One region of the Pseudoduganella sp. LjRoot289 genome, then DNA from elsewhere that is predicted to be linked to it. Evidence: predicted binding sites of a transcription regulator. Region 1 holds the regulator's gene; the other holds the start of a gene.

The links. The regulator LexA, encoded in region 1, represses DNA repair genes until DNA is damaged. The targets are predictions, from matches to a motif close to ACTGTATNNNNATACAGT.
Region 2: a site for LexA is predicted at 5,427-5,444, ahead of ACSQ8Y_RS02945 (PA0069 family radical SAM protein). Genes of this name have one in related genera too.

Annotation. Positions count from the first base shown of each region.
Region 1 covers NZ_CAXUPN020000001.1:400,504-415,371, forward strand. Annotated here, with positions in the region: gene ACSQ8Y_RS01740 (phosphoribosylanthranilate isomerase) at 1-613, shown strand, start outside; gene trpB (tryptophan synthase subunit beta) at 594-1,829, shown strand; gene trpA (tryptophan synthase subunit alpha) at 1,922-2,719, shown strand; gene accD (acetyl-CoA carboxylase, carboxyltransferase subunit beta) at 2,909-3,781, shown strand; gene folC (bifunctional tetrahydrofolate synthase/dihydrofolate synthase) at 3,875-5,164, shown strand; gene ACSQ8Y_RS01765 (SPOR domain-containing protein) at 5,187-6,344, shown strand; gene ACSQ8Y_RS01770 (CvpA family protein) at 6,358-6,846, shown strand; gene purF (amidophosphoribosyltransferase) at 6,886-8,409, shown strand; gene ACSQ8Y_RS01780 (cystathionine gamma-synthase family protein) at 8,460-9,704, shown strand; gene ACSQ8Y_RS01785 (glutathione S-transferase family protein) at 9,792-10,418, opposite strand; gene lexA (transcriptional repressor LexA) at 10,495-11,151, opposite strand; gene rpsF (30S ribosomal protein S6) at 11,393-11,770, shown strand; gene priB (primosomal replication protein N) at 11,802-12,104, shown strand; gene rpsR (30S ribosomal protein S18) at 12,106-12,396, shown strand; gene rplI (50S ribosomal protein L9) at 12,430-12,882, shown strand; gene ACSQ8Y_RS01815 (replicative DNA helicase) at 12,970-14,355, shown strand; gene ACSQ8Y_RS01820 (DUF47 domain-containing protein) at 14,444-14,868, shown strand, end outside.
Region 2 covers NZ_CAXUPN020000001.1:665,460-680,327, forward strand. Annotated here, with positions in the region: gene ACSQ8Y_RS02920 (Hsp70 family protein) at 1-402, opposite strand, end outside; gene ACSQ8Y_RS02925 (Hsp70 family protein) at 402-2,270, opposite strand; gene ACSQ8Y_RS02930 (DUF2760 domain-containing protein) at 2,279-2,770, opposite strand; gene ACSQ8Y_RS02935 (glycine zipper domain-containing protein) at 2,670-3,053, shown strand; gene ACSQ8Y_RS02940 (methyl-accepting chemotaxis protein) at 3,144-5,318, opposite strand; gene ACSQ8Y_RS02945 (PA0069 family radical SAM protein) at 5,487-6,623, shown strand; gene ACSQ8Y_RS02950 (diguanylate cyclase) at 6,643-7,662, opposite strand; gene ACSQ8Y_RS02955 (EAL domain-containing protein) at 7,875-10,061, shown strand; gene ACSQ8Y_RS02960 (gamma-glutamylcyclotransferase) at 10,069-10,680, opposite strand; gene ACSQ8Y_RS02965 (LysR family transcriptional regulator) at 10,778-11,671, opposite strand; gene ACSQ8Y_RS02970 (fumarylacetoacetate hydrolase family protein) at 11,771-12,793, shown strand; gene maiA (maleylacetoacetate isomerase) at 12,793-13,443, shown strand; gene ACSQ8Y_RS02980 (diguanylate cyclase) at 13,512-14,868, opposite strand, start outside.

The DNA of each region.
Region 1 (14,868 bases):
CGGGTTCGTGTTCTACGACAAGAGCCCGCGCTACGTCACGCCGCAGCGCGCCGCCGGACTGATCGCCGGCCTGCCGCCCTTCGTCACGGCCACCGGCCTGTTCGTCAACGCCACGCCGGAACAGGTGGCCGAGACGGTGCGCATGGCCCCGGTCGGCCTGCTGCAGTTCCACGGCGACGAGACCGCCGAGCAGTGCGCGGCGGCGGCCGCACTGGCAAATCGGCCCTATTTGCGGGTATTCCGCGTCAAACCCGACACGCGGCCGGACGATTTGCTAGAATACGAAACACAATGCCGTGCATCCAGCAGGCTGTTTTCGGGCCTCTTGCTCGATACCTGGGTGGATGCCTACGGCGGCGCAGGAAAGGTTTTCGATTGGTCACTCGTTCCAAAAGATCTCGCGCATCGGGCCGTTTTGAGTGGTGGCTTGAGCGTACTCAACGCGACTGGCGCGGTGGCACAGCTACGCCCCTACGCGGTTGACATCAGCAGTGGTGTCGAAGCGTCCAAGGGCATAAAAGACGCCCACAAGATCGCCGCCTTCGTGCGCGCGGTCCGTGATGCCGACGCCATCATTGAGAGAGATCCGCCCCATGAAAGACCAAGTACCTAACGCGCTGTTCCACGCCACGGATTACCACCTGCCGGACGCCCGCGGCCATTTCGGCCCCTACGGCGGCGCCTTCGCCGCCGAAACGCTGACCTTTGCGCTGGCCGAGCTGAACGCCGCCTACGAGCATTACAGCAAAGACCCCATCTTCCTCGACGAGTTCCGCTACGAGCTGAAGCACTTCGTCGGCCGTCCCTCGCCGATCTACCATGCCAAGCGCTGGTCCGAGATGGCCGGCGGCGCGCAGATCTACTTCAAGCGCGAAGACCTGAACCACACCGGCGCGCACAAGATCAACAACGTGATCGGCCAGGCCTTGCTGGCCAAGCGCATGGGCAAGCCGCGCATCATCGCCGAAACCGGCGCCGGCCAGCACGGCGTGGCCACCGCCACCATCTGCGCCCGTTTCGGGCTGGAGTGCGTGGTCTACATGGGCAGCGAGGACGTCAAGCGCCAGGCGCAGAACGTCTACCGCATGAAGCTGCTGGGCGCGACCGTGGTGCCGGTGGAGTCCGGCTCCAAGACCCTGAAGGACGCCTTGAACGAGGCCATGCGCGACTGGGTCACCAATATCGAAAACACCTTCTACATCATCGGCACCGTGGCCGGCCCGCACCCGTATCCGATGCTGGTGCGCGACTTCCAGTCCGTGATCGGCGAGGAATGCCTGGTGCAGATGCCGGAAATGACGGGCCGCCAGCCGGACTACGTGGTCGCCTGCATAGGCGGCGGCTCCAACGCCATGGGCATTTTCTATCCCTATATCGACCAGAAGCAGGTGCAGCTGGTCGGCGTGGAAGCGGCGGGCGAGGGCCTGGACAGCGGCAAGCACGCGGCATCGCTGACCAAGGGCTATCCGGGCGTATTGCACGGCAACCGCACCTATCTGCTGCAGGACGACAACGGCCAGATCATCGAGACGCACTCGGTCTCGGCCGGCCTGGACTATCCGGGCGTGGGGCCGGAACACGCGTACCTGAAGGACATCGGCCGCGCTGAATACGTGTCTATCACGGACGAGGAGGCGCTGCAGGCCTTCCACGACTGTTGCCATATCGAGGGCATCATCCCGGCGCTGGAATCGTCGCACGCGCTGGCCTACGCGGCCAAGCTGGCGGCCACCCTGCCGAAGGACAAGATCGTGCTGGCCAACCTGTCCGGCCGCGGCGACAAGGACATGCACACGGTGGCGGAGCGCATGGGGCTGCATTTCGGCTAGCCGCAGTCCGCTCTGCCGGTGTCATTCCCGCAGGGGCGCCGAGCCCTGCGCGGGAATGACAGAATATATATTCCTCTATAGAGATAACTATTATGTCCCGTATCGCCCCAACTTTCGCCGCCCTGAAAGAACAGAAAAAAACCGCCCTGGTCACCTTCATCACCGCAGGCGACCCCGGCCCCGAACTCACCGTGCCGCTGATGCACGCCCTGGTGGCGGGCGGCGCCGACATCCTGGAACTCGGGGTGCCGTTCTCCGACCCGATGGCCGAAGGCCCGGTCATCCAGCGCGCCTGCGAGCGCGCGCTGGCCTTCGGCATCGGCATCCGCGACGTGTTCAACTACGTGCGCGAATTCCGCAAGACCAACCAGAGCACGCCCGTGGTGCTGATGGGCTACGCCAACCCGATCGAACGCATCGGCCAGCAGAACTTCATCGCCTCGGCGCTGGAAGCGGGCGCGGACGGCGCCATCGTGGTCGACTATCCGCCCGAGGAATGCGAAGAGTTCGGCGTGCAGATGCGCGCGGCCGGCCTGGACCTGATCTTCCTGCTGGCGCCGACCTCGACCGAGCAACGCATCGCCCAGGTGGCCAAGGTGGGCGGCGGCTTCAGCTATTACGTCTCGCTCAAGGGCGTGACCGGCGCCGGCAATATCGACACCGTGGAAGTGGCCGAGCGCCTGACGGCCATCCGCAAGCACGTGCAGTTGCCGATCGGCGTGGGCTTCGGCATCCGCGACGGCGCCACCGCCAAGGCGGTGGCCGAGGTGGCGGACGCGGTTGTCATCGGCAGCCGCATCATCCAGGAAATCGAGAACGCACCCAAGGAGGGCGCGGTGGCCGCCGTGCAGGCTTTCGTGCGGGGCATACGCACGGCTTTGGATAGCTGAGCGGAGAGCTAAGTCCTTGAAATTTAACGGCCGTGCTAAATATTGCAAAATGGCAACGTTCGACACGCGCTTCTAAAACGGCTACACTTCCGCCCACTAAGTCAGTGCATGATATCAAGCAGGCAATCCAGGCAGCACGCTGCCGCCTGCATCACTGGCGCCCGGGAAAGGGTGCCGATAGGAGAAATTATGAGTTGGTTGGAAAAACTGCTGCCACCGCGCATCCAGCGTTCCGATGCTGCAGCACGCAAGACGATGCCTGAAGGCCTGTGGGTGAAATGCCCATCGTGCGAGGCCGTCTTGTACCGTACCGATCTGGAATCGAACCTGCACGTTTGCCCCAAGTGCGACCACCACATGCGCATCCGCGCGCGCGAGCGCCTGGACGGCTTGCTGGACGCGGGCGGCCGTTACGAAATCGGCCAGGAGACCCTGCCGGTCGACACGCTGAAGTTCAAGGACAGCAAGAAATACCCTGACCGCCTGAAGCAGGCGATGGAAGCCACCGGCGAGACCGATGCGCTGGTCGTGCTGGGCGGCGCCATCATGAGCTTGCCGGTGGTCGTGGCCTGCTTCGAGTTCGAGTTCATGGGCGGTTCCATGGGTTCCGTGGTCGGCGAGCGCTTTGCGCGCGGCGCCCAGGTGGCGTTGGAGCAGAAGGTGCCGTTCATCTGCATCACCGCCACCGGCGGCGCGCGCATGCAGGAAGGCCTGCTGTCGCTGATGCAGATGGCGAAGACCACCTCCATGCTGACCAAGCTGTCCGAGAAAAAACTGCCCTTCATCTCCGTGCTGACCGACCCGACCATGGGCGGCGTGTCCGCCTCGTTCGCCTTCATGGGCGACGTCGTGATCGCCGAGCCGAAAGCGCTGATCGGCTTTGCCGGCCCGCGCGTGATCGAGAACACCGTGCGCGAGAAGCTGCCCGAGGGCTTCCAGCGCGCCGAGTTCCTGGTGACCAAGGGCGCCGTCGACATGATCGTCGACCGCCGCAAGATGCGCGAAGAAATCGCCCGCCTGCTGGCGCTGCTGCAAAGCCAGGCTGTCGAAGTGCTGGCATAAGCAAGTTTAAAAACACCCCCGGGGTCAGGTCCGACATTCGGACACGCATGTCCGCATGTCGGACCTGACCCCGCCCCCGGAAGTTCTCCCCCGATGTCTACTCTCCCTACCACTTTGCCAGCCTGGCTCGCGCTGATCGAATCGCGCCACGCCATCACCGAAATCAACATGGGCCTGGACCGCGTGCGCGCCGTCAAGGAGCGCATGGCGCTGGCGTTCAGCTGTCCGGTCGTGATGGTGGCCGGCACCAACGGCAAGGGCTCGACCTGCGCCATGCTGGAATCCATCCTGCTGCGCGCAGGCTACAAGGTGGGCCTGTACATCAAGCCGCACTTCCTGGACTTCAACGAGCGCGCACGCGTCAACGGCGACCTCGCCACCGACGAGGCGCTGGTGGCCAGCTTCAACGTGGTCGAAGCCGCGCGCGGCGACACCATGCTGACCTATTTCGAGTTCACGACCTTGGCCATCATGCACTTGATGGCCAACGCCGGCCTCGACGTGGCCATCCTGGAAGTGGGCCTGGGCGGCCGCCTGGACGCGGTCAACGTGATCGACGCCGACGTCGCCATCGTCACCAGCGTGGACATCGACCACACCGATTACCTGGGCAGCAGCCGCGAACAGATCGGCTACGAGAAGGCCGGCATCTTCCGCGCCGGCAAACCGGCCATCTGCAGCGATCCGGTGCCGCCGCAATCGCTGATCGACCACGCGACCGCCATCGGCGCGGATCTGTGGCTGATGGGCCGCGACTTCAATTATTCCGGCGACAAGCAGCAGTGGAACTACGGCGGCCGCAGCCAGCGCCGCAATTCGCTGGCCTACCCGAGCCTGCGCGGCGCCAACCAGCTGCTGAACGCCTCGGCCGTGCTGGCCGCGCTGGAGGCGCTCAAGCTGGAATTGCCGGTCGGCGCGCAGGAAGTGCGCACCGGCCTGGTGACGGTGGAGCTGCCAGGCCGCTTCCAGGTCCTGCCGGGCCGCCCGACCGTGATCCTGGACGTGGCGCACAACCCGCACGCGGCCTCCGCGCTGAACCAGAACCTGGGCAATATGGGCTACCACCCGTACACCTTCGCCGTGTTCGGCTCCATGCACGACAAGGATATCGACGGCGTCATCAAGGCCATGTCCGAGCACGTGGACCACTGGTGCCTGACCACGCTGCCATCGCCGCGCGCCGCTTCGGGCTCGGAACTGGCCGCCAAGGTGCAGCTGATCCAGGAAGACAAGCCGGAACGCACCGTCAATATATTCGACGATCCGGCACAAGCTTTTGCAAATGCGGTGAGTCGTGCCAGCGAGAATGATAGAATTGTGGTCTTCGGATCTTTCCTGACCGTTGCCGGCGTCATGGCAGCGCGAAAATCCGCACTTCACTGACATCACCAACTGAATATCACGCATGGGCTTGTTCTCGAAACTCAGTAAAAACAAGCAGGAAGCCGCTGGCCAGGACAGCGGCTATTACAGCAGCGCAGCCGACTCCGCCGCGCTGGAACGGGCCCAATCCAAGCGTGCCAGCGCCGCCGACCGCAATACGGACGGGGGCGCCCGCCGCAGCCGCGCCAAAGATCCCGCGGCCGATCCGGTCTTGCCTGAAAAGAAACGCGCGCGCCGCCGCCTGGTGGGCGCCATCGCGCTGGCGCTGGCGGTCGCCGTCGGCCTGCCCATGCTGCTGGACTCCGAGCCCAAGCCGCTCGCCACCGATATCGCGATCCAGATCCCGTCGAAAGACAAGCCGGCCGACGCCGCGCCGGCCGCCGCGCGGCCTTCCCGCGTCGAGGCCGCCGATGCGCTCGACACGAGCGAAGAAATCGTCAAGGAAGTGCCTGCCGATCGTCCGGCCGCCGCCAAACCGGCCGCCGCCGCGGTGGCGAATACGCCGGCCCCGGCCGCGATGCCGTCCGCCGTTGCGACCCCGGCCCGTGTGGCCGCGCCGCTCGCCCCCACGGCATCGGCCGACAAGCCGGCCGGTGCGGTGCCCGCCAAGCCTGTCGTTACGGCCGCGCCCGCGGTCGCCGAACTGAAGCTGCATCCCGAGCCGAAGCCGGCCAAGGACAGCGTCAAGGAAAGCCTGAAAGAAAGCAGCCGCGCCGCCGAGGCGAAGCTGGAGGCCGACGCCAAAGCCAAGGCCGATGCCAAGGCCAAAGCCAAGGCGGAGGAAGTCAAACACGCCAAGGCGGAAGCCGACGCCAAGGCGGAAGCGCGGACCAAGGCCGAACAGGACGCCAAACGCGCCGCCGAAGTGAAGCACGCCAAAGCGGAAGCCGACGCCAAGCCGAAGGGCGAGGACGCGCGCGCCATGGCCATCCTGGAAGACAAGCCGTCCGACACGCGCTACATGGTGCAGGTGGCCGCTGTCACGACGCAGGAAAAAGTGGACGAGCTGCAAGGCAAATTGAAGGACGCCGGCATCAAGTCCTTCACGCAGAAGGTGACGACGGCCGGCGGCGCATTGACCCGCATCCGCGTCGGCCCGTTCCCGAACAAAGAAGAAGCCGAAAAAGTGCGCGCCAAGCTGAACAAGATCGGCCTGAGCAGCAGCCTGGCTACTTCCTGACCCTAGCCCCGACGTGACGCTATTCGATTACCTGGTGATATTCGTGCTGATCGCCTCCGTCGTCATCAGCACCATGCGCGGCCTGGTCAAGGAAATGATTTCATTGGCGAGCTGGATCGTGGCCTTCGTGGTGGCCAACGCCTACGGCGCGCAGCTGGCTGCGATGTTGCCGGCGATGGTGCCGGGCGAGGTGGTGCGCCTGATCCTGGCCTTCATCGTGCTGTTCATCGGTGTGCGCATCCTGATGGGACTGCTGGGCATGGCGGTCGATGCGCTGATCAAGGCGGGCGGCCTGAGTCTGGCGGACCGGGGCCTGGGTGGCTTGTTTGGTCTCGGAAGGGGCCTTGTAATCGTGCTGGCCGCAGTCATATTGTGCGGGATGACCACAATACCGCAGCAGGATTTCTGGAAGAACGCGTTATTGAGTCCGCTCGCGGAGACCGGGGCGCGTACCGTGAAACCTTTCCTGCCCGCTGCCTTCGCGCAGCATGTGCAATTTTAGAATTCCTTAAATCCGTAGTACCAGTCCAGGAGCACTACCATGTGTGGCATCGTCGGCGTCGTATCCCATCAACCCGTCAACCAGATTCTGTACGACGCATTGCTGCTGCTGCAGCACCGCGGCCAGGATGCGGCGGGCATCGCGACCAATCACAGCAGCATGTTTTCCATGCACAAGGCCAACGGCCTGGTGCGTGACGTCTTCCGCACCCGCAATATGCGTTCGCTGCAAGGCAATTCCGGTATCGGCCACTGCCGCTATCCGACCGCCGGCTCGTCCAGCGAAGAGGAAGCGCAGCCGTTCTACGTCAACGCACCGTTCGGCATCACGCTGGCGCACAACGGCAACCTGACCAACTGGGAACAGCTGAAGCAGGACATGTTCAAGAACGACCGCCGCCACATCAACACGGACTCCGATTCGGAAGTGCTGCTGAACGTGCTGGCCCATGAAATCCAGAACGCGACCACCGGCCTGAACCTGGACCCGGACGCGATCTTCAAGGCCGTGACCGTGCTGCACCGCCGCGTCAAAGGCGGTTACGCCGCCGTGGCGCAGATCGCCGGCGTCGGCCTGCTGGCCTTCCGCGACCCGAACGGCATCCGTCCGCTGTGCCTGGGCATCAATGAAACCGAGCAGGGCACCGAGTACCTGATCGCCTCCGAGTCCGTGGCGCTGGACGGCATGGGCTTCCGCTTCGTGCGCGACGTCGAGCCGGGCGAAGCGATCTTCATCGACGCCGACAAGAAGCTGCACTCGCGCCAGTGCGCCGACAATCCGCAGCTCAATCCCTGCGTGTTCGAATTCGTCTACCTGGCCCGTCCGGACTCCGTGATCGACGGCGCCTCGGTCTACGCCACCCGTTTGAAAATGGGCGAGTACCTGGCCGACAAGATCAAGCGCGAAATCCCGGACGGCGAGATCGACGTGGTCATGCCGATTCCCGATTCCTCGCGTCCGGCAGCGATCCAGCTGGCGCTGCGCCTGGGCGTGGAATACCGCGAAGGCTTCATCAAGAACCGCTACATCGGCCGCACCTTCATCATGCCGGGCCAGGCCGCGCGCAAGAAGTCCGTGCGCCAGAAACTGAACGCCATCGGCGCCGAATTCAAGGGTAAGAACGTGCTGCTGGTGGATGACTCCATCGTGCGCGGGACCACCTCGCGCGAGATCGTGCAGATGGCGCGCGACTCCGGCGCCAAGAAGGTGATCTTCGCCTCGGCCGCGCCGCCGGTGATCTACCCGAACGTGTACGGCATCGACATGCCGACGCGCGACGAGCTGATCGCCTACGGCCGCACCACCGAGGAAGTGTGCAAGGAAATCACCGCCGACTACCTGGTCTACCAGGACATCGACGCGCTGAAAAAATCCATCACCGACGTCAACCCGGCGCTGACCAAGTTCGAGGCTTCCTGCTTCGACGGCATCTACATCACCGGCGACGTGTCGCCGGAGTACCTGGACAAGCTGGAATACAACCGCCACAACCCGAAGCCGGCAGCGGTCGAGGACACCGGACGGACCCAGTTGAACCTGAACGCAGCGGCGGCTGAAGGCTAATGCCGCAGCCCGGTGCCTTTGGGTACCGGGCTTTTTTTTGATTAAAGATCATGACGGAAAAGAAAAATTACGGTTTCACCACCACCATCCTGCACAACGACCGCCAGAAGGGTATCGAGCACGGTTCGCTGCACAAGCCCGTGCACACCTCGGTGGCTTTCGGCTACGCCGACGCGCGCCAGCTGGCATCGGTATTCCAGGGCAAGGAGCCGGGCTTCCGCTACGGCCGCCAGGGCAATCCGACCGTCTCGGCGCTGGAGGACAAGGTAAACAAGATGGAGCAGGGCGTGGCCACGCTGTGCTTCGCCACCGGCATGGGCGCCATCGGCGCCGTGTTCCAGGCGCTGCTGCGCGCGGGCGACCACGTCGTGTCGTCGTCCTTCCTGTTCGGTAACACCAATTCGCTGTGGCAGACCGTGGCGGGGCAGGGCGTGGCGGTCGATTTCGTCGACGCCACCGAGGTCGCCAACGTGGCGGCGGCCATCAAGCCGAACACGCGCATCGTCTTCGTCGAGACCATCGCCAACCCGCGCACGCAAGTGGCGGACCTGAAGCGCATCGGCGAACTGTGCCAGGAGCGCGGCATCCTCTACATCGTCGACAACACGATGACCACGCCATATCTGTTCCAGCCCAAAGCAGTGGGCGCGGGCCTGGTGGTGAACGCGCTGACCAAGTCCATCGGCGGCCACGGCAACGCGCTGGGCGGCAGCCTGACCGACACCGGCGCCTACGACTGGACGCGCTTCGCCAACATCTTCGAGAACTACAAGAAGGCGGCGCCGGCGCAGTGGGGCATCACGCAGATCCGCGCCAAGGGCTTGCGCGACTTCGGCGCTTCGCTGGGGCCGGAGGCTGCGCACCACATCGCGGTCGGCGCCGAGACGCTGGCGCTGCGCATGGAGCGCACCTGCGCCAACGCGATGGCGCTGGCCGAGTTGCTGGAGTCGGACGAGCGCGTGGCTGCGGTTTATTACCCGGGCCTGAAGTCGCACCCGCAGCACGGCATTTCCTCGGAACTGTTCCGCAGCCACGGTTCCTTGCTGAGCTTCGAGCTGAAGGACGGCATCGACTGCTTCGACTTCCTGAACCGCTTGAAGCTGGCGATCCCTGCGTCCAACCTGGGCGATACGCGCACGCTGATCATCCCGGTGGCGCACACCATCTTCTTCGAGATGGGCGCGGAACGCCGTGCGTCGATGGGGATAGCGGAATCGCTGATACGGGTGTCGGTCGGCATCGAGGACACCGACGACCTGCTGGAAGATTTCAGCTGCGCGCTGGAAGGCTGCTGATATTGGCGGGTTACGCTTCGCTAACCCGCCCTACGGCATAGGCAAGCGCGGCGTAGGGCGGGTTGGGCGGAACGCCGTAACCCGCCATCACCAGGGCTGCGCGCCTTCCATCTGGTACGGATGGCGCCAGCCCGGCAGGGTGGCGATGCGGTCCAGCCATGCCTGCACGCGCGCCGGGTAGCTGACGTTGGCCTGGTCGGCCCAGTACATATAGCCGCAGAGGGAAAAGTCCGCCACGCTGACCTTGTCGTCCAGCAGAAAGGCGCGGCCGTCCGAGAATTCGTCGTCCAGGCGTTCCATGTCGGCGTCGAAGCGCTTGCGGAACCACGGCAGTACCGTGCCGGCGTACGCCGCCGGATCGAATTTCTGCCCGTAGCGCAAGTGCGCCATCGAGAACCCGACGCGGTTCGCTTCCCAGAACAGCCATTCACGCACGCGCTCCAGGCGCTGCTGCGTTTCGCCGCCGTAGGCTTGCAAATATTCAGCCAGGTGCAGCAGGATGGCGTTCGACTGCACATAGGGCTGCCCGTCGTGCACCAGCAGCGGCACTTCGCCGTATTTGGCCAGGCTGCGGAAAGGCTCCGGACGCTCGCCGCGGGCCGCGCGCAAGTCGATCTCCTCGTACGCGTGCGGCACCTGGGCCACTTCCAGGGCCAGCTTCACCTTGTAGCTGTGGCCCGATTCGCAATTGCCGTACAGTTTGAATAGACCCATGCCGCCGCTCCCGACCAAGTAGTTACAAGTAGCTCATGCCAGCTTAGCGTCAGCTTAGTGTCAGCTTAGTGTCAGCTTAGTGCCAGCTGCGCAGCAGACCCACCGCCAGGCCTTCCAGCGCGAACTCCTCGCCTTCCGGATCGACGGTGATGATCTTGAAGTCCGGGTTCTCCGGCAGCAGTTCGACGGTGGCCCCGGTCTTGCGGTAGCGCTTGACGGTCACTTCGTTGCCGATCCGGGCCACGACGATCTGGCCGTTCTTGGCGCTGTCCACCTTTTTCACCGCCAGCAGGTCGCCGTCCATGATGCCGATGTCGCGCATCGATTCGCCGCGCACCTTGAGCAGAAAGTCCGGCTTGGCGGAGAACAGGGCGGGGTCCACGCTGTAGCTCGTTTCCAGGTTTTCCTGGGCCAGGATGGGGGAGCCGGCGGCCACGCGGCCGATCAAAGGCAGCGACATCATGTTCGACATGGTGGCCGCCGCCGCCTGCACCGCCTTGGTGGCGGCCGACTCGGCATGCACGCCCAGCAGGCGGATGCCGCGCGAGGTGCCGGCGGCGATCTCGATGGCGCCCTTGCGCGCCAGCGCCTGCAAGTGTTCCTCGGCGGCGTTGGCCGACTTGAAGCCCAGTTCGTTGGCGATCTCGGCGCGGGTCGGCGGGAAGCCGGTGTTCTCGATGGCATCCTTGATCAGATTAAGGATTTGTTCCTGGCGTGCGGTCAGCTTGATCATGGTGCTTTTTAGCTCTGGGAGCTGTGGATATAGACAGACTGTATTTTTGTACAGTGCGGGCGCTAATGCAAGGAGTTTTGTTGCTGTACGCGAAATATTTTCATTCGGCCGGCCCGAACCGCCTTCCCGGACCGGTTGCTTGATTTTTCAGCGGAAAGGCGCTATAGTCGCGGGCTTACCTCTTCCCACACCCGTCTTGACGCCGGGGTGGGCTATATTCACAGTCCTTAAGGGAGTTTTCATGCGTCACTATGAAATCGTATTTATCGTCCATCCGGACCAAAGCGAGCAAGTGCCCGCGATGATCGAACGTTACAAAGCCAGCGTCTCGACGCGCGGCGGTAACGTGCATCGCGTGGAAGATTGGGGCCGCCGTCAAATGGCTTACTCGATCCAGAAACTGGCTAAAGCACACTACATCTGCATGAACATCGAATGCGACAACGAGACCCTGGTCGAGTTGGAAACCGCCTTCAAATTCAATGATGCCGTTCTGCGTCACCTGACCGTGAAAATGAAGAAAGCGGAAACCGCTCCTTCGCCGATGATGAAGTCGGTACAACGTGAAGACGCGGCCAAGAGCCATCGCGCCGAAGCCCAAGCAGCTGCAACGGCCTAAGGGCCCGGGCAAGTATTGATCAGGAACTGAACTGAACCAGCTGACGGTTACCGCCCTCATCACCGAACGGGACGCAATGCGCTACACGCCCGCCGGTATGCCGATTGTCACTGCAACTTTGCAGCACAGTTCGCAGCAGATGGAAGCCGGTATCGCGCGCTTGACCGAATTTGAAGTCCCGGCCCTTGCGGCGGGCGACCTCGCGAAACGGTTCGGCGACGCCCCTTTGGGTGGCATCTACCAGTTCACAGGATTCCTGGCCAAGAAAAACCGCAATAGCAGAAGCCTGGTGTTTCACATCATTGATTTTAGTTTATTAGATACAGGAGCCTAAAATGGCATTCGGTAAAAAGTTCGACAAAAACAAGCTCAAGCTGAAAGAAAAGCGCAAGCAACAGAATCCTCTGTTCAAACGTAAGAAGTTCTGCCGCTTCACCGCCGCAAACGTTGAGCAAGTGGACTACAAAGACGTAGACACGCTGAAAGATTTCGTCCAGGAAAACGGCAAGATCATGCCAGCACGCCTGACCGGTACCAAGGCGCACTACCAGCGTCAAGTTGACACCGCAATCAAGCGCGCTCGCTATCTGGCACTGCTGCCGTACACCGATCTGCACCACGCTTAATTAGCGCAGTCAGATTAGAAACTGGAGAGAACTATGCAAATCATTCTGTTGGAAAAAGTTGTTAACGTCGGCAACCTGGGCGACGTGGTCAAGGTCAAGGACGGTTACGCACGTAACTTCCTGATCCCGCAAAAGCTGGCCCGCCGCGCCACCACCGCCGCTGTCGCTGAATTCGAAGTCAAGCGCGCCGAACTGGAAAAAGCTGCAGCCGCCAAACTGGCCGCCGCGCAAGCCCAAGGCGAGAAGCTGAACGGCATGACCGTGACCGTGTCGCAAAAAGCGGGTGTTGACGGCCGTCTGTTCGGTTCCGTGACCAACTTCGACATCGCCGAAGCGCTGACCAAGGTTGGTTTCGCGGTTGAAAAGGCTGCCGTGCGCATGCCTAACGGCCCGCTGAAAACCACCGGCGAGCACGCTGTTGCCGTGTCGCTGCACACCGATGTGGTGGTCGACGTGACCGTTGCTGTCGTTGGCGAAGCTGCCTAAAGTTTTGTTGTTGTACACATAGAAAAGCCGGGCTTGCCCGGCTTTTTTATTTTTTGCCCTTGCACCGAAGCAGGTATAATTCGCGCCATGAACACCCCCTCAGATCCACAGGTAGATTCGCTACGCATTCCGCCGCATTCGATCGAAGCAGAACAGTCCGTCATCGGCGGCCTGCTGCGCGACAATGCGGCGTTCGACCGTATCGCGGATTTCATGAATGCCGACGATTTCTACCGTTACGATCACCGCATCATCTTCGAACAAATCGTTCGCCTGATCAACAGCTCCAAGCCGGCCGACGTGCTGACCGTGTTCGAGGCGCTGTCCATGATGGGCAAACAGGACGAGATGGGCGGTATGGCCTATCTGAACGCCATGGCGCAAAACACGCCATCGGCCGCCAACATCCGCCGCTACGCCGAGATCGTCCGCGATCGCGGCATCTTGCGCCAGCTGATCACGGTCGCCGACGAGATCTCCGGCCAGGCCTTCAGCCCGCAAGGCAAGGAGGTCAAGCAGATGCTCGACGAGGCCGAGTCGAAGATCTTCGCCATCGCCGAGCAGGGCGCCCGCGGCGCCCAGGGCTGGCTGCCGGTGCAGCCGCTGCTGACCCAGGTGGTCGAGCGCATCGACGAGCTGTACAGCCGCGACAACTCCAGTGAGATCACGGGCGTGCCGACCGGCTTCATCGACCTCGACCGCATGACCTCGGGCCTGCAGCCGGGCGACCTGGTCATCGTGGCCGGCCGTCCGTCGATGGGCAAGACCGCGTTCTCGGTCAACATCGGCGAGAACGTGGCCATCGAGGCCGGCCTGCCGGTCGCCATCTTCTCGATGGAGATGGGCGGCACCCAGCTGGCCATGCGTATGCTGGGCTCGGTCGGCCTGCTGGACCAGCACCGCCTGCGGACCGGCAAGCTGAACGACGAGGATTGGCCGCGCCTGACCAACGCCATCCAGAAGATGAACGACGCGCAAGTGTTCATCGACGAGACGCCGGCGCTGAACCCGATCGAGATGCGGGCCCGCGCGCGCCGCCTGTCGCGCCAGTGCGGCAAGCTCGGCCTGATTATCGTCGACTACCTGCAGCTGATGCAGGGTAGCAAGGCCGGCGACAACCGGACCGCCGAGATCTCGGAGATTTCGCGTTCGCTCAAAGGCCTGGCCAAGGAATTGCACTGCCCGGTGATCGCGCTGTCGCAGCTGAACCGCTCGCTGGAACAGCGCCCCAACAAGCGTCCGGTGATGTCGGACTTGCGCGAGTCCGGCGCTATCGAGCAGGATGCCGACGTCATCATCTTCCTGTACCGCGACGAGGTCTACAACCCCGATTCGCCCGAGAAGGGCACCGCCGAGATCATTATCGGCAAACAGCGTAACGGCCCGATCGGGGCGATACGCCTGACCTGGATGGGCATGTACACCAAGTTCGGCAACTACTCCGGTGCACTGACGACCTACCAGGGCGACTAAGTTTTACCTTCCCGCAGTACCCGTACTTTTCTGAGGCCGCCGCCTGGCGGCTGCTTGCAGTAACGATGATTCATGATTGGAGATTGAAATGTTTGGACGCTTGATGCCCACCGAGGGCAAATTTTTTGACCTGTTCAACCAGCACGCTGAACTGTGCGTCAAAGGCGCCAAGGAAATGCTGGCCCTGATGACCAACTTCGACGACCTGGAAAACCGTGTGCACGCCATCGAAGGCATCGAGAAACAGGCCGACAAGATCACCTACGCCACGGTGGACATGCTGCACAAGACTTTCATCACGCCGATCGACCGCGACGACATCCACAAGCTGATCACCCGCATGGACGACATCCTGGACCTGATGGAAGACGCCGGCCAGACCGTGTCGCTGTACGACCTGCACTCGGTCACCCCGGAAGCGAAGCGCCTGGCCGAACTGGTGCTGACCTGCACCGAGAAGGTCCGCGACGCCGTGGCCCTGCTGCACAATATGGACAACTCGCGCCAGATCGT
Region 2 (14,868 bases), 260 kb from region 1:
CACCGGCGACACCTTGGCCACGTCGGCCTCGGCTCCCCACGGCAGGATGGGCGCCATGCGGTCCACGTTCGGATGCGACAGCCAGCTCTTGGCGCTGGCCACCAGCCGGCCCGGCACTTGCGCGCCCAGCTTGCGTGCCAACCGGCCGCCGGCCACTTCCGCTATCCCCGCGACATCGGGCAGCCGCCACGGCAACTGCAGTTCGCCCGCCGCCAGTTCGCCCTCGGCCGGGTGGTAGCGCAGCGACGGCAGCAGCACCGCCGTGCCCACTTCACCCGGCGCCACCAGCTGGTCGATATCGAACAGCTCGATCGCCTCCGGCGTCTGCTTCGAACCCGGCGCGGCGTACGCCAGCACCGTATTGGTGGTGCCCAGGTCGATGCTGACGAGGTATTGCTTCATTACGCGATGGCGTCCGAACCTGCGGCCGGGCGCACGTCAAACTCCACCTTCCAGCGCTGCTGATTGTCGTTGGAGACGGCCAGCAGCTCCAGCGTGCCCGACTCGGTGGCTTGCGCGTGCAACCTGACCTGCACCACGTCGCCCGGCTGGCGGCCTTCCGGCGACAGCGTCATCTGGATCGCGTTCAGTTCCTGCAGTTCCTCCGGGCCCCAGAAGTCCAGCATGTCGCCGATCTGGTCCTGGCGGCGGGTGGACGAGCCGAAGAAGCGGAAGTCGACCGGCTCGCCGACCACCAGGCCGAACTCCTGGCCCGGCAGTTCCATCTCGCTGCCTTCCTCCATGCCGAACGGCGCCACGCACAGTGCCTGGATCGGCGGTTCCATGCCGGGGATGGCGGGCATGGAGGACTCCACCGCCACGTAGTACGAGCGTGCCGTGCCGCCGCGTATGCGCACGCCGCTGCCGCGGCGCACGTAGCTGTAGTAGGCCGCGCCGCGCGCGACCGCCAGGTCCAGGTCCGCGCCGCCCAGCATGCGCGCCGCTTGCGCGCCCTCCAGGTACAGCCAGTCGTTGATGTTTTCCATCACGCGCGCGGCCAGCAGGTCCGACTTGAACACGCCGCCGTTGAACAGCACGGCGGTCGGATGCAGGAACGTCGCATCCGCGCTTTGCGCGCCGGCGTAACCTTGCAGCTCGCTGGTGGCGCCCAGCTGGCGCGCCAGGAAGGAGGCCAGGTGGCGCGTCACGCCGGCGTCCTGCGCGTAGGGCAGGCCAAGCTGGGTCAGGCCGGCGCGGGTGCGCACGGCGGGGCGGGCGGACGCGTCCACTTTCGGGAAGAAGCCGTCCAGGATGAAGGTGCTCACTTCGGTACGCGTCAGTTCGGTGCGGATCGAGCCGCCGATCAGCTTGGAGCCGCGGCTGGGCACGACGACCGGCCAGCTTTCCACGCTGGCGTCGGCCAGCAGGGCCTCCTTGCCTGCGCGGCAGCCGTAGGTCAGCGCGCGCAGCTGCCAGGCGTCCAGCTGGGTGCCGTTGGCGGCCAGCTTGCGCGCCAGCAGGTGGGCCAGCGCCAGGTCCATATTGTCGCCGCCCAGCAGGATGTGGTCGCCCACGGCCACGCGGTGCGGTTCCAGCACGCCGTCGCGCTCGAGCACGGCGATCAGCGAGAAGTCGCTGGTGCCGCCGCCCACGTCCACCACCAGGATGATGTCGCCGGGCCGGACTTCCTTGCGCCAGCGGCCTTCGCTGCCCTGGATCCAGCTGTACAGCGCCGCCTGCGGTTCCTCCAGCAGTGTCAGGCCCTCGTAGCCGGCGGCCCTGGCCGCGTCGGCGGTCAGTTCGCGCGCGGCCGGGTCGAACGAGGCCGGGATGGTGACGGTGACGGCTTGCTGCGTGAACGGCGCTTCGGGATGCGCGGCGTCCCAGGCCTGGCGCAGATGCGACAGGTAGCGGGTGGACGCTTCCAGCGGCGAGACGCGCGTCACTTCCTCCGGCGCGTCGTTCGGCAGGATGGCGGCGCGGCGGTCCACGCCGGGGTGGCACAGCCAGCTTTTGGCGCTGGAGACCAGGCGGATCGGCGTGGTGGCGCCGCGGCTGCGCGCCATCTCGCCGGCCACCGGGCCGGCGCCCTCGCCGTCGGCCTGCCATGGCAGGGCCAGCTCGCCCTGCGCCATTTCGTCCGGATGCGGCAGGTAGAGGAAGGACGGCAGCAGCGGCAGTTCTTCCACCGTGCCCGGCGCCGTCAGCTGCGGCACGCCCAGCACGGCTTGTGCGGTTTTCTCGCCGTCGCTCGCTTCCAGGTCGACATAGGACAGGGCGCTGTGGGTGGTGCCAAGGTCGATGCCGATGGCGTAGCGTGGAGTGTTCAGGTCGGCGCTCACAGTTCCACCTCCGCAGGGGCCAATACCTTCGCGTCATGCGCTTCGGCCAGTTTCGGCAGGCGCACGCTGGTCGCGCGCCAGCCGCGATGGCTCAAGCTGCCCTTGAACGGGGCCTTGCCGACCACGTTGCCGGTCAGGCGCACGGCGGCGGCGTCGAAGCCCTCGTCCAAGGTCACGCGGCTGCCTTCGGCTTCCGCGCGCACCGGTTCGATGGTGAAGTGCTCGCGCAGCACTTTCGCGCAGCCTTCGTGCACCACGCGCGCGGCGGCGCCGATGTCGGCGTCGGCGTAGGCGCTCAGGTTTTCCTGGGTGAAGTCGATCAGGCGCGCTTCGCGCTGCAGCAGGCCAAGCAGTTGCAATGCGGCGTCCGGCGTGGCTTCGCGCAGGATGACGGGGGCGGCAGCCGGCGCCGGCGTTGGCGCTGCGGTGGGAGCTACGGTAGGCGCTGCGGTAGGTGCAGGCGTCGGCGCGGCGGTCGGCGCCGTCATCGGCTGGTCGATGCGCTGCAGGCGCGCGGCGAACTGCGGGTCAGACAGGGTGCGGAAGAAGGTGCTGAACGCGAGCGCGATGCGGCTTCCGAGCGAGGGCAGTTTGTTATTTGTCATGATATGGTCGATTAGCTTCGATTCGGTCGATTCTGGTCAAAAAAAACAGTCCGCCGCAGCAAGGAGCGCGGTCGTGGACTGGCGGTGTTGGTGGCATCGGATGGCGTGTGCGGCGCAGCGGCGCCGGGCGCACGGCACCTGGGACAGTGCGCATGATACCAGTTAGCGGCCCTGCAACGAAACACCCGCCCCGCTGGAGAGCGGGGCGGGACTGCGGGTGGGGAAGGGAAAGCCGGGGGCGGACGCCCGGCAGGGGTCAGAAGCGGACGAACTCCGCTTCGTCCATGTCTTCGCGCGCGGAGCCGGAGGCGGAGAACACTTCCTTGCTGCGCACCGACTTGGCGGCGCCCGGCTTGCGCGCCGCCTGCCCCGGCCTGCGCAGCGGCCCGGTGTCGACCTTGAAGAAGCCCATGGTGTGCTGCAGCTGCTCGGCCTGGGTGCTCATCTCCTCGGCGGTGGCGGCCAGCTCCTCCGAGCTGCTGGCATTCTGCTGGGTGGTCTGGCTGAGCTGGTTCACCGCCGAGTTGATCTGCGCCACGCCGGACGACTGCTCCTCGGAGGCGGCCGTGATTTCCTGCACCAGGTCGGAGGTCTTCTTGATGTTGGGCACCATCTGGTCCAGCAGCACGCCGGCCCGCTCGGCCAGCTCCACGCTGCTGGTGGCCACTTCGCCGATTTCCTGGGCCGCCACCTGGCTGCGTTCGGCCAGCTTGCGTACCTCGGCCGCCACCACCGCGAAACCTTTGCCGTGCTCGCCGGCCCGGGCCGCCTCGATCGCCGCGTTCAGCGCCAGCAAGTTGGTCTGGTAGGCGATGTCGTCGATGATGCCGATCTTGCGTGCGATCTGCTTCATGGCCGTGACCGTGGCGTTGACCGCCTGGCCGCCCTCGGTGGCCTCCTGCGAGGCCTTGGCCGCCATGCCGTCGGTGGCCTTGGCGTTGTCGGTGTTTTGCGCGATGGAGGACGTCATCTCCTCGATCGAGGCGCTGGTCTCCTCCACGCTGGCGGCCTGCTCGCTGGACGCCTGCGACAGCGCCTGCGCCGTGGCGCTCACTTCCTCGGACGCGCTGGCCAGCGCCTGGGCACCGGTGTTGACCTCCGTCACCACCTGCAGCAGCTTGGCCATGGTGTTGTTGGCATATTCCTTGAGTTCGGCGAAACTGCCCTCGTATTGCTTGTCGATGGACTTGCTCAGGTCGCCCTCGGCCAGTGCGCCCATCACGCGCACCACGTCGGCGATGCTGGCGCCCGTGGTGGTCATCAGCCGGTTCAGGCCCTCGCCCAGCGCCTTCTGGAAACCCTGCAGCCCGGCCAGTTCGACGCGCGCCTCGAAGTCGCCCCGGTTGGCCGCCGCCACCACGCGCTGCTGGCCGTCGATCACCTGGCCCAGCTTTTCCACCGTGTTGTTGGCATAGCGCTTGAGCTCGTCGAACGCGCCCTCGTAGGGCTTGGTGATGGTCTTGTCCAGGTCGCCTTCGGACAGCGCCCCCATCACGCGCACCACGTCGGCGATGCTGGCGCCGGTGGTCGACATCAGCTGGTTCAGCCCTTCGGCCAGTTCCTGCTGGAAGCCCTGCAGGCCGGTGAGGTCGATGCGGGTGTCGAAATTGCCCCGGTTGGCGGCGTCCACGGCGCGCTTCTGGCCGGAGATCACCTGGTTCAGCTTGGCGACCAGGTTGCGCATGGCGCGCAGCAGCTGGCCGGTTTCGTCCTTGGACGTGGCGTCGATTTCAATCGACAGGTCGCCCGCCTCCAGCCGCTCCGCCACTGTTACGGCCTGCTCGATCGGCCGCACGATGCTGAGTGTGATCCCGGTGGCGATCGCCACCGCCAGCACGGCGGCGGAGCCGGCCAGTATGATCACCAGGATGCGGGTGGATTCATAGGTGGCAGCGGCGGAGTCGGCGGCCTTGTCCATCAGCTCGCCCTGAAATTTCGACAGCGCCTCCAGCGCGCCCCAGAACACGTCGTTGGACGCGGTGAAGTCGTGCTTGAGGAATTCCACCGCCGCCTTGCGGTCCGTCTTCACCAGCGCATAGAAGGGATCGTACTTGCTCACCACCGCTACGCGCTTGTCGATCGCATCCTTGTACAGCTGCTTGCCTTTCTCGCTGCTCAGCAGCTTTTGCACCTTGTTCAGGCCGTCTGTCATCTCGTTGCGGTTGGTATCGATTATTTGCCGGTACTTTTCCGCTTCCGCATCGCTGGTCGAGAGCAGGATATTGCGCATCTGGCGCGCGTTGTCCAGGCCGTTCTTTATTACTTCGTTGAGCAGGGAGACCTTGGCGTAATGTTCTTCATAGATGACGCGGGTGCCCTCGTTGATGGTGCCCAGGCGCTGCACACTGATCACGGACAAAATCAGCAGCAGCACGACGACACTGCCAAAGCCAAGCCCGAGGCGGGTGGCGATTTTAAGGTTTTTCAGCATGGCGGTCCCCTGTCGGATGAGCGAATGAGCCGGGTGATAATGCGCTGACGATTCAGTGAAATCTCACCAATTATAGCTGTTGCCTAAAAGCGCGATGAAGAATAAGATACTGTATGTGCATACAGTATTGGGGCGGCCGTGGAAGACGATCTGATGGAAGGGCAAGCCATGCTGCCGGCGGCGCCGCTGCGCGCGCAGAAAGGACGCGGCGCGGTCAGCAATCTGCAGGGCCGCTACGAGGTGCATGCGCGCGAGCAGTTCGACGACGGCTGGGAACCCGGGGAGGAGGACGGCGATGGCACGGCGCGCGTTTTCAAGACCCATGTCACGGACGAGATCGCCAAGTCCATCCTGAGCCGCAACAGTTCGCCGGACGTGCCCTTCGACGTGTCGCTCAATCCTTACCGGGGCTGCGAGCACGGCTGCATCTATTGCTTCGCGCGGCCCACGCACAGCTACCTGGGGCTGTCGCCCGGCATGGATTTCGAGAGCAAGATCTTCGCCAAGGTGAACGCGCCCGAGCTGCTGCGGCAGGAGCTGGCGCGGCCGTCCTACGTGCCGGAGCCGATCGCGCTGGGCGTCAACACGGACGCCTACCAGCCCTGCGAGCGCAGCCTGCGTATCACCAGGCGGGTGCTGGAGGTGCTGCACGAGTGCGGGCATCCGGTGGGGCTGATCACCAAGTCGTCCCTGATCGAGCGCGACATCGACCTGCTGGCGGCGATGGCCGCCAAGGGGCAGGCCTCGGCCGCCATCACCATCACCACGCTGGACCCGGAGATCGCGCGCACGCTGGAGCCGCGCGCCGCGTCGCCGGCGCGGCGCCTGCGCACCATCCGCACGCTGGCGGAGGCCGGCATACCGGTCGGCGTCAGCATCGCGCCGGTGATCCCCTTCGTCACCGAGCCGGACCTGGAGAAGGTGATGGAGGCCGCCTTCCTGGCCGGCGCGCAGCACGCCAACTACATCGTGCTGCGGCTGCCGTGGGAAGTGAACCCGCTGTTCCAGCAATGGCTGGAAGCGCATTTCCCGGACCGCGCCCAGCGCGTGATGAACCGCGTGCGCGACATGCGCGGCGGCAAGGACTACGACAGCGATTTCGCCACGCGCATGAAAGGCGAGGGCGTGTGGGCCGACCTGATCAGGCAGCGCGCCGAGAAGGCCATCCGGCGCTTCGGCATGGAAAAGCGCGGCAGCCGCTTCCGCCAGCTCGACGCCAGCCAGTTCCGGCGCCCGCTGCTCGTTCCCGCCTCGGGCGCCAAGGCCAGGGCCGCGGCGGCCGCGGGCCAGATGGATTTGTTCTGAGGCGCGTGTCGATGCGGCCCTACGGCGCTTTGCGCGAGCAGTTGCGCCCGGCGCGCTTTGCCACATAGAGCGCGGCGTCGGCACGCGCGATGAGGTCGTTCATCGATTCGCCTATCCGGTGCTCGGCGACGCCGGCGCTGATCGACAGCTGGAGACCGCTCAGCCCGTCCAGGCGCAGTGCCTGAACGGTGTCGCAGAAGCGCTCGGCAAAGGCCAGGCAGTCGTCGTCGCTGGCCCCCGACTGGAAAATGGCGAACTCGTCGCCGCCATAGCGCACCGCGACATCGGTCTTGCGCGAACGCTTGCTCAGCAACTGGCCCACGACGCGCAACACCGCGTCGCCGCTGAGATGGCCGTGCGCGTCGTTGATCTGCTTGAAGTGGTCTATATCGAAAATCAGCAGCGCCAGCCGTGCCGACGCATTGCGCTCATGCAGCTCGATCATGCGGGCCGCGGCGTCTTCCATGTAATAGCGGGTAAACAAGCCGGTCAGTGGATCGCGTGCCGCCATATGGTAATAGCGGCGCCGGTCTTCCTCCATGGCGGCATAGCCGGCCTGCGCCAGCTTCAGGTCGTCGTAGGCTATCCGCAGTTCCCTGTTTGCCGCAAGCAGATGCTGTTCGTGGCGGCGCTCGAGCGTGACGTCCTGGTAGATCGTGACAAAACCGAAGGCTTCGCCATCTTCGCCGTAAATCACGCGCCCGGTGATGTCGAGGACGGTGCCGTCGGGGCGGGTGCGGGTGAAATGGTGGGGCTGGAACAGCCTGGCCAGGCGTATGCGCTCCTGCACTTGCGCATCGGGGTCGCCGGGGCCGAACTCGCCGCGCCGCGCATTGTAGTGGAACAGCTCGGGCAGCGTCACGCCGGCATGCATGACTTCCTCGGAAAAATTCAACAGCCGGCAGAACGCGCCGTTCCAGTAGCGCATCGACAAGGCGCTGTCGATGATCGTCACGCCCACGGGCATGCACTGCATGGCTTCGACCAGCTCGCGGATGCGAAGCCGGGGGATGTCGTCCGTGGCGGGAGGCAGTGTCATGAGTGGCCTTAGCTGGCCGAACACGGCCGGTAATGCCCAGAATAGCATCTCGTCCGGACTGAATATACGCACATTCTCACGCCGCCTGCCGAATCCGGACGGCTGCCGCTGTGACAATGCGCGCATTTTCAGCGTTGCCGCGCTGATAGACTCCTTGCAGGGCCCGGAGAGCGGTCGACGGTGGGTAATCGTATTTGCGCGGGGGGCGCCACATGACGGATGCACGTTTGGAACGGCCCGCCGTCGCCTTGGTCATTGATAGTGATGCGGCGACCCGGCGCCTGCTGCGCGACCATCTGGAAAAGATCGGTTTGCAAGTGTACGAGGCGGCCGACACGGCGGCCGGCTTTGCCGTCATGAGCGAGCATCCCGCCGATATCGTTTTGCTCGAAGTCGCCACGCCCGCTCTCCCAGCCTTCGAGGCTTGCCGCCGGATGCGCCTGCTGCCCAATATGGAATTCTGTTCCGTCGTGCTGCTGACCCCCAACGGGGATGGCGGCGCGGTCGCGCAGGCCTACGAGGCGGGCGCCACCGATTTCGTCAGCAAGCCCGTCGACGGCACGCTGCTGCAGCACCGGGTACGGTTCATCCTGAAGACGGCGGCATCGCTGCGCGCCGTGCTGACGCAACGCATGCACCGCCTCGCCAATTACGATGCGCTGACCGGCCTGCCGAACCGCAGTTTGCTGGAAGACCGCACGCTGCAGGCCATCGCGCTGGCGCGGCGCACGGGCGAGCGGGTGGCTGTGCTGAGCCTGGACCTGGATGGCTTCAAGTTCATCAACGACAGCTGCGGCCACGCGGTGGGCAACCGGCTGCTCCAGGCCGTTGCCGCGCGCATCAGGGCCGCTGTACGCGCGTCCGACACCGTTGCCAGGCCGGGCGGCGATGAATTCATCCTGATCTGCCCCGGCTTGCCCGGCAGCCGCGACCTCGAGCGCGTCGCGCAGGAAACCTTGGAGCTGTTTGCCGAACCCTTCGTGGTGGACGCGCGCGCGCTCCATGTCACTGCCAGCATCGGCGTTTGCCTCTATCCCGACGACGGCGAAGAGATGGACATGCTGTTCAAGAACGTCGACGTGGCCATGTACGAGGCCAAGGAAGGCGGGCGCAATTGCTACCGGGTGTATGTGCGGGAAATGGGGCGCCGCATCGAACAATATGTGGAGATGGAATACGCCTTGCGGTTGGCGCTCGAACGGCAGCAATTCGAGGTCTACTACCAGCCCAAGGTGAATTTGCACAGCGGGAAATTCCACGGCGCGGAAGCGCTGATACGCTGGCACCATCCGCGGAACGGCCTGGTCCTGCCCGGCAGCTTCATCGCCCTGGCGGAGAAGACGGGCCTGATCGCCCCGATCGGGGAATGGGTGCTGCGCACGGCCTGCGCCCAGGCCCGGCAGTGGCGCGAGATGGGCTTGCGCGACATGCCGGTCGCGGTCAACCTCTCCGCTGTCCAGTTCGCCCAGCAAAACATGGCGGACCTGGTGGCGCGCGTGCTGGCCGACACCGGCTTGCCGGCCAGCCACCTCGAGCTGGAACTGACCGAGAGCATGCTGATGAACGACAGCGACAGCATGCTTGCGGCGCTGCGCGCGATCAAAGCGCTCGGCGTGACGATCTCGCTGGACGACTTCGGCACCGGCTATTCCAGCCTGACCTACCTGAAGCGCTTTCCGATCGACGTCATCAAGATCGACCGCGGCTTCGTCCGCAACATCACGAGCGACCCCAACGACGCGTCGCTGACCAGGACCATCGTGCTGATGGCCAAGTCCTTGAAGATGAAAACCATAGCCGAGGGCGTGGAGACGCCGGGACAGCTGGGTTTTCTCAGTGCGATCGGTTGCGACGCGGTGCAAGGTTATTACTTCAGCAAACCGGTCGGCGCGGCCGAGCTCACGGCCATCCTGCGGCAGCAGTCGGACCGGCCCGTCCTGCTGCGCGGGCCCGCGCCCGGGCGCACCATGCTGCTGCTGGACGACGAGCCCAATGTACTGGCCGCGCTGCAGCGCATCTTCCGCAAGGATGAATACCGCATCCTGCAGACCACCTCGGCGCTGGAGGCGCTGGAATTGCTGGCCATGCATCCGGTCCAGGTGGTCATCAGCGACCAGCGCATGCCCTCCATGTCCGGCACCACCTTCCTGTCCAAGGTGAAGGAACTGCACCCGGACACGATACGCATCGTGTTGTCCGGCTATATGGAGCTCGATTCGGTGATCGACGCGATCAATCGTGGCGCCGTGTACCGCTTCTACACCAAGCCGTGGGACGACCAGCAACTGCGCGAACAGGTCCGCGAGGCGTTCGAACACCATGGCCGGCTGCATGGCCGGCCCGGTGAGCAGCTGCCGCCGGGGGCGGCAGGGCCGGTCAAGCTGGCGGAGACCAGCTGAAACCGGCCTACTTCGGCTTGCCGCTGTCGATCAGCTCGACCAGGTATTGCTCGATGGCGAAGACGTGGTCGTCCTGCTTGCCGAGTTCGCGCAGGGCGACGGCGAGCTGGGTCAGGTAGTCGCTGTTGGGGCCGCTGGGCCCGGCGGCGCCGGCGATGTGGCGGGCGATCTCCTCCTCGCTGGCCGCGCCCAGGAACGCTTCGTTGTCCTCGCGCGCCACGTAGACCACGCCTTCGGCGGCGCTCTTGTCCGCAATGCCGTCCGCATGGCCGTCCGCGTCGTCGAAGCCGATTTCCACCGCCACCCGCAGGTAGCCGTTTTTCTCGCGGTAGTCCAGGTGTTCGAACACGGAAGGGGTGATCAGATATGCCATGCCGTGGCACACGGCGCCGGCGTCCGCGATGATGGTGACCACGCGTCCCGGCGCGGCGGGCGTGCCGCGATGGTCGTGCGAGCCTTGCCAGAAGCGCCGCGACCAGCCGACGATGCTGGCGGGACGCCGCTCCAGGTAGGGGAAGTCCACCTTGTAGATCAGCGAGCCGTAGCCGAACACCCACACGCTGGCTTGCCCCGCGAAACGGTCCATCTGCTGGTTGACGGCGATGGTATTGGCTGACATGCGCTGCGGCCCCCGGGCAAATAGGCAAATTATAGTGCCCTTGCCCGGGATCGTCAGCACTGCCGCGTGCGACGCCGCGTACGTGCGCCGGTCCGGCCTAGCGCTGCGGCATGTTCCATTCGTGGGCCGCCACGAACTGGAACAGGAAATCGGCGAAGCTCTGCGCCGCCGGCGACAGCGCGCGCGCACTCTTGGTGTAGACGAAAAAGCGCCGCGTCAGCTCGGGCTCGCGCAGCAGCCGCATTTGCAGGCCGTACAGCTTGACCATCGGCTCCGCGTAGGGCAGGCAGGCCGTCACGCCCAGGCTGGCGTTGACCATGGCCAGCGCGGTGGTCATGAAAGTGACCTCGTTGTAGGGATTGAGCGCCACGTCGCGCAGCAGGCGCTCGGTGAACTGGCCCTGCAGCGCGATCAGCGGATAGTCGTTGACATCCTTCCACGTCACGCGCTCCTGGCCCGCCAGCGGATGCTGGGCCGGGAACACCAGCACGAAAGGCATCTCGAACAGCAGCTGCGCGGCGATCTCGGCCGCCGGGTCGCGCTCCGGGCCGACGCCGAAATCGACCTCGCCGCTGAACACGCGGGCGGACACGTTCTCCACCGGGCAATCGACCAGCTTGACCTGCACTTCGGGGTGGGCCGCGCGGTAGGCCGCGATCACTTCCGGCAGCAGGGTGCAGGCCATCATCTGCGGCGCGGCCACCCGCACCGTGCCCGATTTGAGCGCCTTGCGGCTGGCGATGTCGGCCATGGCGCCGTCCAGGTCCTGGATCATCTTGTCGAACAGCGGATACAGCTCGCGCCCCACCTCGGACAGCTGCGCGCGCCGGGTGCTGCGCTCGAGCACCTTCACGCCCAGCAGCTGTTCCAGCTCCTTGATCTGGCCGCTGAGCGCCGATTGCGTCAGGTGCAGGTGGTCCGCCGCCAGCGTGAAGCTGCCGGTTTTGGCGATGGCGACGAGGGCGCGCATCTGGCGCAGGGTAGGACTCATAAGAAATTCTGATAAATCGATTGAAAAATACCGTTTGTATGATATCTGAAACTGGCTTCTAATGGCGGCATACGTTAAAGACCAGATAAGGATTGCACCATGAAACTTGCCACGCTCAAGAACGGCAGCCGCGACGGCGCCCTGGCCGTCGTCAGCCGCGACCTGACACAATACGTGAGCGCCGTCAGCGTCGCGCCTACCCTGCAGGCGGCGCTGGACAACTGGGACTACGCCGCGCCGCAGCTGGCCGCGCTGTACGCGGCGCTGAACGAAGGGCGCGCCGCCGACGCCCTGCCGTTCGACGAAAGCGCCTGCCACTCGCCGCTGCCGCGCGCCTACCAGTGGGCCGACGGTTCGGCCTATATCAACCACGTCGAGCTGGTGCGCAAGGCGCGCAACGCCGAACTGCCCGCGTCCTTCTACACCGATCCGCTGATGTACCAGGGCGGCTCGGACAGTTTCGTCGGCCCGCGCGACCCTATCTACGCGCTGACGGAAGACTGGGGCATCGACCTGGAAGCCGAAGTGGCCGTGATCACCGGCGACGTGAAAATGGGCGCCGGCGACGCCGACGCCGCGCAAGCGATCCGCCTGGTGATGCTGGTGAACGACGTCTCGCTGCGCAACCTGATCCCCAACGAACTGGCCAAGGGCTTCGGCTTCTTCAACGCCAAGCCCGCCAGCGCCTTCTCGCCGGTGGCCGTCACGCCGGACGAACTGGGCGCGCACTGGGCCGGCAGCAAGCTGCACCTGCCGCTGTCGGTGCAGCTGAACCGGCAGCCCTTCGGCAAGCCGAACGCCGGCGAGGACATGACCTTCAGTTTCGCCCAGCTGGTGGCGCACGCCGCCAAGACGCGCGAACTGGGCGCGGGCACCATCATCGGCTCCGGCACGGTGTCGAACAAGCAGGGCAACCTGCACGGATCGAGCATCGCCAACGGCGGCGTGGGCTACTGCTGCCTGGCCGAAGTGCGCATGTACGAAACCATCGAAGACGGCAAGCCGGCCACCGGTTTCCTGAAGTTCGGCGACAGCGTGCGCATCGAAATGCTGGACCCGCAGGGCGCCAGCATCTTCGGCGCCATAGACCAGACCGTCGCGCACTACGGGGAGCGCGGATGATGAAGCTGTTCACCTACTTCCGCAGCTCGGCCGCCTACCGCGTGCGGATCGCGCTCAATCTGAAGGCGCTGCCCTACGAGGCGGTGCCGGTGCACCTGCTGCGCAACGGCGGCGAGCAGCTGGGCGAGGCGTACCGCCAGGTCAACCCGGGCGCACTGCTGCCCGCGCTGGAGGACGACGGCGCGCTGCTGACGCAGTCGCTGGCCATCATCGAGTACCTGGATGAGACGCATCCCGGACAGCCGGCGCCGCTGCTGCCGGCCGATCCGGCCGGCCGCGCCCGCGTGCGTGCGCTGGCCATGACCATCGCCTGCGATACCCACCCGCTGAGCAATCTGCGCGTGCTGAAATACCTGGTGCGCACGCTGAAACTGGACGAGGAAGCCAAGCTGGCGTGGATACGGCACTGGATGCAACTGGGTCTGGCCGCGTTCGAAGCGCACCTGGCGCGCGACGCCGCCACCGGCCGCTATTGCCACGGCGACACGCCGACCCTGGCCGACTGTTGCCTGGTGCCGCAGGTGTTCAACGCGGAGCGCTTCGAGGTGGATCTGGCGCCGTATCCGCACATAGCCCGGATTTACGCCAACTGTGCGGCGCTGCCGGCGTTCCAGGCCGCCCATCCCGCCCGGCAGCCGGACGCGGAGTAGGGAGCGGCTGGCAGAGCGGCTGGCACACCCGCACCGTATAACAGGCGGTGCGCCAGCCAGCCATGGTGTCAGGCCGCGCTCAGCACCACGCGGTCGCGGCCTTCCTTCTTGGCCCGGTACAGCGCCTGGTCGGCCCGCACCAGCAGGGACGACGGTGAATCAGGCGCCGCCTGCGGGTAGGAGGCCGCCACGCCTACGCTGATCGTCACCGAGATCGCCAGCCCGCCGTCCACCTCTATCCTCAACTGCGACACCGTCTCGCGCAGGCGCTCCGCGGCGCCGCCCGCGGTGTCCAGTTCCGCCTCCGGCATCAGCAGCACGAACTCCTCGCCGCCGAAACGCGCCGCCAGGTCCATGCTGCGCATGCTGGCCGCCAGCGCGCCCGCCACCGCCAGAATGGCCTGGTCGCCCACCTCGTGGCCATAGGTGTCGTTGATGCGCTTGAAGTGGTCGATGTCCACCATCAGCAGTGCCAGCGGATGCTTGTAGCGCCGCGCGCGGTCCAGCTCCTTGGTGATCTGCTCGGTCATCTTGCGCCGGTTGGCGATGCCGGTCAGCGGGTCGGTGGTGGCCAGCTGTTCCAGCTTGGTGTTGGCCATCAGCAGTTCCAGCGTGCGCTGCAGCACCCGGTCCTCGAGGTTGTTGCGTTCGTCGTTCAGCGCCGCCAGCGCTTTCCGGCGCGAACGCAGCACCCGCACCAGCACCGTGATCAGCGCGCCTTCCAGCACGATCAGCGTCGCGCCCACGATGATCTGCCAGCGGTACAGTTCCCACATGCCGGCGGGCCGGTTGCGCAGCGTGGCGCCGGGCGGCAGCTTGCGCAGCAGGTGTCGTTCGGCGGTGGGGAAGTCGAAGATGTAGCGCTGCGCGCCCGTCATGTCAGCCGGCTGGCCTTGCAGGATGCGCGCGATCACGCGGCCGATGGCTTCGCCGCTGAGCACATAGCCACCCACGATGCCCGGCATGACCAGCGATTCCGCGTGCGTAAACACCGGCACCGGCGACACCGCGGCCAGCTTGCCGGCGACTTCGGAAGGCGGACCGGAGGCGCCGGCTGCGTCGCGGAAGGTGGCGAACATCAGGATGGCGGTGTCGTTGCCCAGCATGCCGGCGCGGCGGTACAGTTCCGCGTAGGTCTGGTTGTCCCAGTAGTCGAATTCGATGTGTTTGCTGTAGGGACGCGCGGCGGCGCGCACGCCGGCGATCCATTCCTGCACGCGCGGCGTCTGGTCGCCCACCACCACGATGCGCTTGGTGTTCGGCGCCACCAGCGGGATCACGCCCACCATGCGCCCGTAGTCCGGCGCCAGCTCCAGCGCTTCGCCGTCGGCCGGGCGCCAGTTGCGGCGGCCGTGGTTGACGTAGTGGCGCGGCACGCCGGGGAACAGTTCGGGATGGCTGCTCAGGAAGCCTGCCGCCACGAAG